One region of the Streptomyces sp. NPDC047014 genome, then DNA from elsewhere that is predicted to be linked to it. Evidence: riboswitches for the same ligand, from Rfam matches in the RefSeq annotation. Region 1 holds a riboswitch; the other holds the start of a gene.

Region 1 (4,824 bases):
AAACCGGATCGGGAGCCTCGGGCCGATGCAGACAGTGACCGAACGCCAGGAATATGCCCTGGGCACGGTATGCGCCGCGCTTCCCATCACAGCGGGGGACGCGGCCGCGACCATGGCCATTTCCCTACCCCTGCACCAGCAAGAGCGGTTGCCCTATGTAGTCAAACGACTACAGAGTGAAGTAGGCGCGCTGTTGAGCACCCTCTCCTTCTCTATCAGTATCTGAAAACTCACTCCTTGTGATCTGCATCCACTTACACCACTCTTGTCAAGAGGAGCCTGGGGGATCATTCCTGGCCACTTCCACTACAGCGGGGTAGGCAATGCGCGAGTCGGTACAGGCAGAAGTCATGATGAGTTTCCTCGTTTCCGAGGAGCTCTCGTTCCGGATTCCGGTGGAACTCCGGTACGACGCCCGTGATCCCTACGCAGTCCGCCTGACCTTCCACCTTCCCGGAGACGCGCCCGTGACCTGGGCGTTCGGCCGCGAGCTGCTGCTCGACGGCATCAACAAGCCCTGCGGTGACGGCGATGTGCACATCGCGCCCACCGATCCCGAGGAGCTGTCCGACGTCCACATCAGACTTCAGGTCGGCGGCGACCGGGCGCTGTTCCGCGCCAGCGCCGCGCCGCTCGTCGCGTTCCTCGACCGCACCGACCGGATCGTTCCGCTCGGACAGGAGCGCAACACCGGCGACTTCGAGGAGAACCTCGACGAGGCGCTGGGCAAGATCCTCGCCGAGGCGCGGCAGAACGAGCAGAACGCCGGCTGAGCAGAAGGCCGGTTGGCGAGAACACCGGTTGGCGAGAACACCGGCTGGCGAGAACGCCGGCTGGCGAGAACGCCGACCGGTAGAACGCCGGCTGAGCAGAACACCCCTGAGGAGAGCGCTCAGCGCTTGCGCCGCCGGCCCCGGCCGCCGCGCACCGGTCCCGCGGCCGGAGCGGCGGTCCGGGACTCCGGCCGGTCGGCCGAGACCACCAGCGCGGCCAGCGCCGTCGTCACCGGGACCGAGGCGACCAGGCCGATCGAGCCCACGAGGGTCCGTACGATCTCCACCGCGACCAGCTCGCTGTTCGCGACGGCCCCCATGCTGCTGTTGGCGATGGAGAAGAGCAGGAGCAGCGGCAGCGCGGCGCCCGCGTAGGCCAGCACCAGGGTGTTGACCACCGAGGCGATGTGGTCGCGCCCGATCCGGATGGCCGCCCGGTAGAGGCCGCGGGGCCCCAGTGTGGAATCGGCCTGGTGCAGCTCCCAGACGGCCGAGGTCTGGGTGACCGTCACATCGTCCAGCACACCGAGCGATCCGATGATCACACCCGCGAGCAGCAGGCCGCTCATGTCGATCTCCGGGTAGAGCCCGTGGATGAGACCGGTGTTGTCGTCGGTGTTGCCGGTGAGGAACGCCCAGTCGATGAACACCGAGCCCAGCAGCCCGATGAGCAGCAGCGAGACGAGCGTGCCGAGGACCGCCACGGAGGTACGGGCCGTCAGCCCATGGCACATGTAGAGCGCGATCAGCATGATGGCGCTCGCCCCGACCACCGCCACCACCAGCGGGTTCGAACCCTGGAGGATGGCGGGCAGGATGAAGAGGGTCAGCACGCCGAAGCTGACCACCAGCGCGATCAGCGCGAACACCCCGCGCATCCGGCCGACGAGGACCACCGCCAGCGCGAAGATGCCGGCGAGGACGGCGAGGGGCAGCTTCCGGTTCACGTCGATGACCGAGTACTGGAGGTCGCGGGGCGCGTCGGGGGCGTACGCCACCACCACCTCCTGGCCGTCCGCCAACTGCCGCGGCGCGCCCGGCTGGACGATCTCCACGAAGGTGCGGCCCTTGTCCGGGCCGGTGCCGATCTCGACCGTCGCCTTCTTGCAGTCGCCGGTCTGCGCGGCGCGGGCCTCGCGGCCGGAGGGCGTGGACACCTCGCTCGTGGGCGGGACCTGCGCGGCGTTCACGGACTTGCAGTCGACCTGCTCCAGCGCGACCACCTTGGCCTGCTGGGTCTGCCGGTCGAAGCCGACTCCCGTGCGCTCGTGGCCGGGGGCGCCGCCGGGCCAGAGCACGGCCATGCCGACGAAGACGGCGGTGGCGAAGGGGATCAGCACGGCCGCGATCACCTTGCGCAGGTGCTTCGAGACGGGGGCGGCGGGGCCGTGGCTGTGCCCGTGCCCGTGGCTGTGTCCGTGGGGCTGCGCGGGGGCGGGGACGGGGCCGGGGGAAGGGCCGTGGTCCGCGTGTGCGTGACCGGAGTGGTCGCTGTGTTCCGTGGGCTCGATGGGAGGCTGCGGGGAGGGCGTCACCAGCAGATCATCGCAAGAGATGAGGGGGCCCACTGTTCAGCACGCCATGGATGACGCTAGCGTGGGGGCTACTTTGCACAACGCGGGAGCTCGGAGCACCGGGCTGAGAGGGCGCTGATCACCGTACGGGCATCACGGATGCGTACGGGAGGAGGCTGCGTCGACCGCCGAACCTGTTACCGGGTAATGCCGGCGTAGGGAGATCAGGTCTTATGACCATTCAGGACGCACGCACGCCTGCCGTCGGCACGGAAGCCGACGACCGCACCGAGCGCCAGCCGGGCTGGCACAAGGGCTACCTGGCGGGTTCCCGGCCCGACCTCCGGGTGCCCGTCCGCCAGGTCCACCTCACCAACGGCAAGGACGTGACGCTCTACGACACGTCAGGTCCGTACACCGACCCGCAGATCGAGACCGACGTACGGCGCGGCCTCGCCCCGCTGCGCGAGAACTGGATCATCAGCCGCGGCGACACCGAGGAGTACGCGGGCCGTCCCGTGCGCCCCGAGGACGACGGCATCAAGCACACCTCGCCGCGCGGCGGCCTCAAGAACCTCGACGCGGTCTTCCCGGGCCGGCCGCGGCTGCCCCGCCGGGGCCGGGGCGGCGCCGCCGTCACGCAGCTCGCGTACGCGCGCCGGGGCGAGATCACCCCGGAGATGGAGTACGTCGCGATCCGCGAGAACGTCTCCCCCGAGGTCGTGCGCGAGGAGATCGCCGCAGGTCGCGCGGTGCTTCCGGCGAACGTGAACCACCCGGAGATCGAGCCGATGATCATCGGCAAGCGCTTCCTGGTGAAGGTCAACGCCAACATCGGCAACTCCGCCGTCACCTCCTCCATCGAGGAGGAAGTGGACAAGATGACCTGGGCGACCAAGTGGGGCGCCGACACGGTCATGGACCTGTCCACGGGCCGCAACATCCACACCACGCGCGAGTGGGTGCTGCGCAACTCCCCGGTCCCGATCGGCACCGTGCCGCTCTACCAGGCACTCGAAAAGGTCGACGGCCGCGCCGAGGACCTGACCTGGGAGATCTACAAGGACACGGTCATCGAGCAGGCCGAGCAGGGCGTCGACTACATGACCGTCCACGCGGGCGTGCTGCTGCCGTACGTGCCGCTGACCGCCCGCCGCAAGACCGGCATCGTCTCGCGCGGCGGCTCGATCATGGCCGCGTGGTGCCTCGCGCACCACAAGGAGAACTTCCTCTACACGAACTTCGAGGAGCTGTGCGAGATCCTCGCGGCGTACGACGTCACGTACTCGCTGGGTGACGGGCTGCGGCCCGGCTCCATCGCGGACGCCAACGACGCGGCTCAGTTCGCGGAGCTGAAGACGCTGGGCGAGCTGAACACGATCGCCAAGCGCCACAACGTGCAGACGATGATCGAGGGCCCGGGGCATGTCCCGATGCACAAGATCAAGGAGAACATCGACCTCCAGCAGGAGATCTGCGAGGAGGCGCCGTTCTACACCCTCGGCCCGCTGACCACGGACGTCGCGCCCGCCTACGACCACATCACCTCGGGCATCGGCGCCGCGATGATCGCCTGGTGGGGCACGGCGATGCTCTGCTACGTCACGCCCAAGGAGCACCTGGGCCTGCCGAACCGGGACGACGTCAAGACCGGCGTGATCACCTACAAGATCGCGGCGCACGCGGCGGACCTCGCCAAGGGCCACCCGGGCGCCCAGGAGTGGGACGACGCGCTCTCCGACGCCCGCTTCGAGTTCCGCTGGGAGGACCAGTTCAACCTGGCCCTCGACCCGGACACGGCCCGTGAGTTCCACGACGAGACCCTGCCCGCCGAGCCGGCCAAGACGGCGCACTTCTGCTCGATGTGCGGCCCGAAGTTCTGCTCGATGAAGATCTCCCAGGACATCCGCCGCGAACACGGCGGCGACCTGAAGGCGGACGAGATCCAGGCGGGCATGGCGGAGAAGTCCGCGGAATTCGCCGCCTCGGGCAACCGCGTCTACCTGCCCCTGGCGGACTGAGCACGGCCGACGGGGGGCGGGGCTCCGGGAGGCCACGCCCCCCGGAGCCCTGTTCTCCTACTGGGGTTCGCGTTCCGGGCCGCCGAAGTCCGGGCTGGTGAAGTCCGGCGGGGTGTAGCCCGGGCGGGGGCTTTCCGAGGCGGAGCCCGGGCTGGTGAAGTCGGGGCGGGTGTAGCCCAGGCTCGGGATGCGCCCGGCCTCCGGGGTGCGCGGGGTCGGGAAGCCCGGGCCCGCGCTCGGGTCGGCCAGGGCGTCTCGCAGGAAGGGGATGATGCCGCGTTCGAGCAGCGCGTGCCGCCATGCCTCGCGGGCCCGCGCCACCTCGTCCGGTACGGCCTCGGTCTCGTCCGCCGCCACCTCGGTCGCGCTGTTGCGGACCGCCGTCACCAGCAGCCCGATGACCGCGCAGAGCAGGGCCGCGGCCGTCAGCGCGCCGAACAGCCAACCCGCCGTCAGCATCGTCTCCGCGAAGGCCGGTTCGGGCTCGATCATCTTCAGGATGTAGCCCACCAGCAG
Region 2 (4,824 bases), on a different contig from region 1:
CGGCGACCGCGAGGTCCACCCGGTCCAGGGCGGGCCCGGCCGCGCTCCCGCCGAAGCGGACCGAGACCCCTTCCAGGCGCAGCAGGCTCATCAGAACTCCCCGGAGGTGTTGTCGGGTCGCAGTCGCTCCAGCACCAGCAGGGACACCGCGCACACCAGCATCAGAATCGTGCTCAGGGCCATCGCCTGCCCGTAGTTCAGCTCGCCGGCCCGCCCCAGCAGCCGCGCCACGGCCACCGGGAGCGTCGGCCGGTCCGGCCGCGCGATGAAGACGGTCGCGCCGAACTCCCCGAGGGAGACGGCGAAGGCGAACCCGGCCGCGATCAGCAGCGCCCGCCGCACCAGCGGCAGGTCCACCTCCCGCCAGGCCCGCAGCGGCGAGGCACCGAGCACGGCGGCGGCCTCCCGGAGGCGGCCGTCGACGGCGCGCAGGACCGGCAGCATGGTCCGTACGACGAAGGGCACCCCCACCAGCGCCTGCGCCAGCGGCACCAGGATCCACGAGGTCCGCAGATCCAGCGGCGGCTCGTCCAGGGTGATGAGGAAGCCGAAGCCCACGGTGACGGCGGACACCCCGAGCGGCAGCATCAGCAGCGCGTCGAAACCGCGGGTGAAGGCCCCGCCGCGGCGGGTGAGGGCGGCGGCCGCGAGCCCGCCGACGAACAGGGCGATCCCGGTCGCGGCCAGCGCGTACTGCAGGGAGTTCCCGATCGCCTCCAGCGGCGGCACCAGGAAGGTCCCGCCCCCGGCGCCCGCTTCGCCCAGCGCCCGGTAGAAGCCGAAGCCGTAGCCGCCGGGGGCGTCGAGGGAGCGCTCGACGAGCACGCCCAGCGGCAGCACGATCAGCAGCGCGACGGTCAGCAGCACCCCGCCGAGCAGGCTGCGCTGCGCCCAGCCGCGCGGCGGGTGCGTGGTGCGGCCGGGGTCCACCAGCCGCAGCGCGGTCTCCCGGCGGCGCACGGTCCAGGCGTGCACGGCGAGGATCGAGCCGATCGCGGCGAACTGCACCATCGTCAGCACGGCGGCGGTCGGCAGGTCCAGCAGCTGCGCGGTCTGCCGGTAGACCTCCACCTCCAGGGTGGAGTAGGCGGGCCCGCCGAGGATGAGCACGACGCCGAAGGAGCTGAAGGTGAACAGGAAGACCATCAGCGAGGCGGCGGCCACCACGGGCGCCAGCGCCGGCAGGGTCACCCGCCGCCAGGCCGTGAAGCGCCCGGCGCCGAGGACCCGGGCGGCCTCCTCCTGGCGCGGGTCGAGCTGGGCCCACAGCCCGCCGACCGTGCGCACGACGACGGCGTAGTTGAAGAAGACGTGCGCGAGGAGGATGGCCCACACGGTGGTGTCGAGCCGGACCCCGAGCGTTTCGTCCAGCAGCCCGCCACGCCCCAGCAGGGCGAGGAAGGCCGAGCCGACCACCACGGTCGGCAGCACGAAGGGCACGGTCACCACGGCTCGCAGCAGCTGCTTGCCGGGGAACTCGAAGCGCGCGAAGACATAGGCGCCGGGCAGCGCGATCACCAGGGTGAGCACGGTGGACACGAGCGCCTGCCAGGTGGTGAACCAGAGCACGCCGGCGATGTCCGGCCGGCCCAGCACCTCGCCGAAGCGGCCGAACTGCCATCCGTCGTCGGTCCTGAGGCCCCGGCCCACGATCGCGGTGACCGGGTAGGCGAAGAACAGGCCGAAGAAGGCCAGCGGCAGGGCCATCAGGGCCAGCCGTACGAGCGCCGCCCGCGGTCCCCCGGCCGCGGACGGGACGGGGCCCGGCGCGGCGCCCCCCGACGCCGCACCCGTGCCCCTGCCTGCGGTGCCGCCTACTTCACGACGGTCGAGGTCCACGCCTTGACCCACTGCTCACGGTTCTTGGCGATGTTCTCCGGAGTGACGTTCTCCGGCTTGTCGATCACCACGCCGTGCTTGGTGAACAGCTCCGGCAGCGCGGCGTCCTTGGTCACCGGGTTCACGAACATCTGGAGCGGCATGTCCTCCTGGAACTTCTTGCTGATCAGGAAGTCCAGCAGCGCCTTGCCGCCCGCCTCGTTCTTCGCGCCCTTGAGCAGGCCCGCGAACTCGGTCTGGCGGAAGCAGGTGCCGGTGGAGACGCCCGTGGGCGCCTCGGCCGGCTGGGGCTCCCCGTACAGCACCTCGACCGGGGGGCTGGAGGCGTAGGAGACGACCAGCGGGCGGTCGCCCTTGGCCTTCTTGCCGCCCGCGGAGCCGGAGAAGCGCTCGTTGTACGCCTGCTCCCAGCCGTCGACGACCTCGACGCCGTTGGCCTTGAGCTTGGCCCAGTAGTCCTTCCAGCCGTCCTCGCCGTACTTGCCGACGGAGGCGAGCAGGAAGCCGAGGCCGGGCGAGGAGGTCGCGGCGTTCTCGGTGACCAGCAGGTTCTTGTACTCGGGCTTGATCAGGTCGTCCAGCGTCTGCGGCGGGGCGAGCTTCTTGTCGGCGAAGTACGCCTTGTCGTAGTTGACGCAGATGTCGCCGGAGTCGACGGGGGTGACCCGGTGCTCCTTGTCGAGCACGTACTCGGGCTTCACCCCGTCCAGGCCCTTGGCCTCGTACGGGGTGAAGATCCCGTTGTCGAGGGCGCGGGAGAGCAGGGTGTTGTCCACGCCGAAGAAGACGTCGCCGCGGGGCGAGCCCTTGGTCAGGATCTCCTGGTTGAGCGCGGTGCCCGCGTCCCCGGACTTGAGGACCTTGACGGTGTAGCCGCTCTCCCTCTCGAACTCCTTGAGGACCGTGTCGGTCACGTTGAAGGAGTCGTGGGAGACGAGGGTGACGGTGGTGGACTTCGGGGCGTCGCTCGCGCCCGCGCCCTTGTCCTTGGTGTCGCCGCCGCCGCAGGCGCCGAGCGTGGTGACGCCCAGCGCGGCCGCGAGCGTGGCGCCCGCGATCTTCCTGGTGGTGCTCACTGGTGAATTCCTCCTGGGATGTCCAGGAGAAGACGCGGCCCTGGCCGGCGCTCTCTCGGAGCGGACGCCGGGCAGGGCGCAACAGCTTGAGTGGTGACCGAACTTCCTACCCCGAATGACCGGGGCGAGGTTCAGAGGGTCTGCGGATGACGGATACCGCACTCTCAGCGCTGTGGCGCTCCCCTGTCGGAATATGAAATTGGTTCGGCCACAGGGTACCCCGTGGCCGAATCGCTTCGAACAGAATCGGAACCTAGCGCTCCGAAGCGGCCAGCTGGCCGCACGCGCCGTCGATCTCCTGCCCGCGGGTGTCCCGTACGGTCACGGGCACGCCGTGCCGGGCGATCGCCTCGACGAACGCCTTCTCGTCCTCGGGCCGCGAGGCGGTCCACTTGGAGCCGGGCGTCGGGTTCAGCGGGATCAGGTTGACGTGCACCCGCTTGCCCTTGAGCAGGCGGCCGAGGAGGTCGCCGCGCCACGCCTGGTCGTTGATGTCGCGGATCAGGGCGTACTCGATGGAGATCCGGCGGCCGGACTTCTCGGCGTACTCCCAGGCCGCGTCCAGGACCTCGCGGACGTTCCAGCGGGTGTTCACCGGGACCAGGGTGTCGCGCAGCTCGTCGTCGGGCGCGTGCAGCGAGACGGCCAGCCGGCACTTGAAGCCCTCGTCGGCGAAGCGCAGCATGGCCGGGACCAGGCCCACCGTGGAGACGGTGATCCCGCGCTGGGACAGGCCCAGGCCGTCGGGCTCCGGGTCGGTCAGGCGGCGGATGGCGCCGACGACGCGGTTGTAGTTGGCCAGCGGCTCGCCCATGCCCATGAAGACGATGTTCGACAGCCGCGCCGGGCCGCCGGGGACCTCGCCGTCGCGCAGGGCGCGCATGCCGTCGACGATCTGGTGCACGATCTCGGCGGTGGACAGGTTGCGGTCCAGACCCGCCTGGCCGGTGGCGCAGAACGGGCAGTTCATTCCGCAGCCGGCCTGCGAGGAGATGCACATGGTGACCCGGTCGGGGTAGCGCATCAGCACGGACTCGACCAGCGTGCCGTCGTGCAGCTTCCACAGGGTCTTGCGGGTGGTGTCGTCGTCGCAGGAGATGTGCCGGACGACGTTCATCAGCTCGGGCAGCAGCTCCTGCTGGAGCTTGCTGCGGGAGCCCGCGGGGATGTCCGTCCACTCCGCCGGGTCGTGCGCGTAGCGGGCGAAGTAGTGCTGGGAGAGCTGCTTGGCCCGGAAGGGCTTCTCACCGATCGCGGCGACCGCCTCGCGGCGCTCGGCCGGGGTCATGTCGGCGAGGTGCCGGGGCGGCTTCTTCACCCCGCGGGGAGCGACGAAGGTGAGCTCACCCGGAGCGGGACGGGGGGCCATGCGGTACTCCTCAGTACGACGAGGTGGGGGTCACCCCGCGCGTCGCAGGGCCGGTCCGCGGCGCGGCCGCTGGACGGAAAGGGCGCGCCGCATCACGCGGCGCGCCCTCCAGGATAACCCGACCCGCTCCCGTCGGCCGGTGCCGCCGGAACCGGCCGCCCGGCTCAGCCGGTGCCGACGAAGGCCGCCAGCAGCAGCCACACCACCGGGGCGGTGGGCAGCAGCGAGTCCAGCCGGTCCATGATGCCGCCGTGCCCCGGCAGCAGGGTGCCCATGTCCTTGATGCCCAGGTCCCGCTTGATCATCGATTCGCCCAGGTCGCCCAGCGTGGCGGAGACCGCGACCGCCAGGCCGAGCAGCAGGCCCTGCCACCAGGCGCCGCCGTCGATCAGGAACTCCATGCAGAGCGCGCCGGCCACCATGGCGAAGGCCACCGCGCCGAACAGTCCCTCGCGGGTCTTCCCGGGGCTGATGCGCGGCGCGAGCTTGGTCTTGCCGAAGCGCCAGCCCACCGCGTAGGCCCCGGTGTCGCTGACCACG

Evidence for each region. Region 1 has a riboswitch for thiamine pyrophosphate ahead of thiC (phosphomethylpyrimidine synthase ThiC). Riboswitches for the same ligand answer to the same signal wherever they lie in the genome.
Region 2: it holds a riboswitch for thiamine pyrophosphate, as region 1 does, so the genes downstream of both, ABZ873_RS11925 (thiamine ABC transporter substrate-binding protein) here and thiC (phosphomethylpyrimidine synthase ThiC) in region 1, are expected to answer to the same signal.

Annotation. Positions count from the first base shown of each region.
Region 1 is NZ_JBEYVX010000005.1:119,123-123,946, reverse strand. It holds gene ABZ873_RS05160 (helix-turn-helix domain-containing protein) at 1-226, shown strand, start outside; gene ABZ873_RS05155 (SsgA family sporulation/cell division regulator) at 324-773, shown strand; gene ABZ873_RS05150 (YibE/F family protein) at 893-2,341, opposite strand; TPP riboswitch at 2,381-2,526, shown strand; gene thiC (phosphomethylpyrimidine synthase ThiC) at 2,521-4,308, shown strand; gene ABZ873_RS05140 (hypothetical protein) at 4,366-4,824, opposite strand, start outside.
Region 2 is NZ_JBEYVX010000014.1:89,912-94,735, forward strand. It holds gene ABZ873_RS11915 (ABC transporter ATP-binding protein) at 1-91, opposite strand, end outside; gene ABZ873_RS11920 (iron ABC transporter permease) at 91-1,707, opposite strand; gene ABZ873_RS11925 (thiamine ABC transporter substrate-binding protein) at 1,815-2,915, opposite strand; TPP riboswitch at 3,001-3,110, opposite strand; gene rlmN (23S rRNA (adenine(2503)-C(2))-methyltransferase RlmN) at 3,169-4,284, opposite strand; gene ABZ873_RS11935 (phosphatidate cytidylyltransferase) at 4,449-4,824, opposite strand, start outside.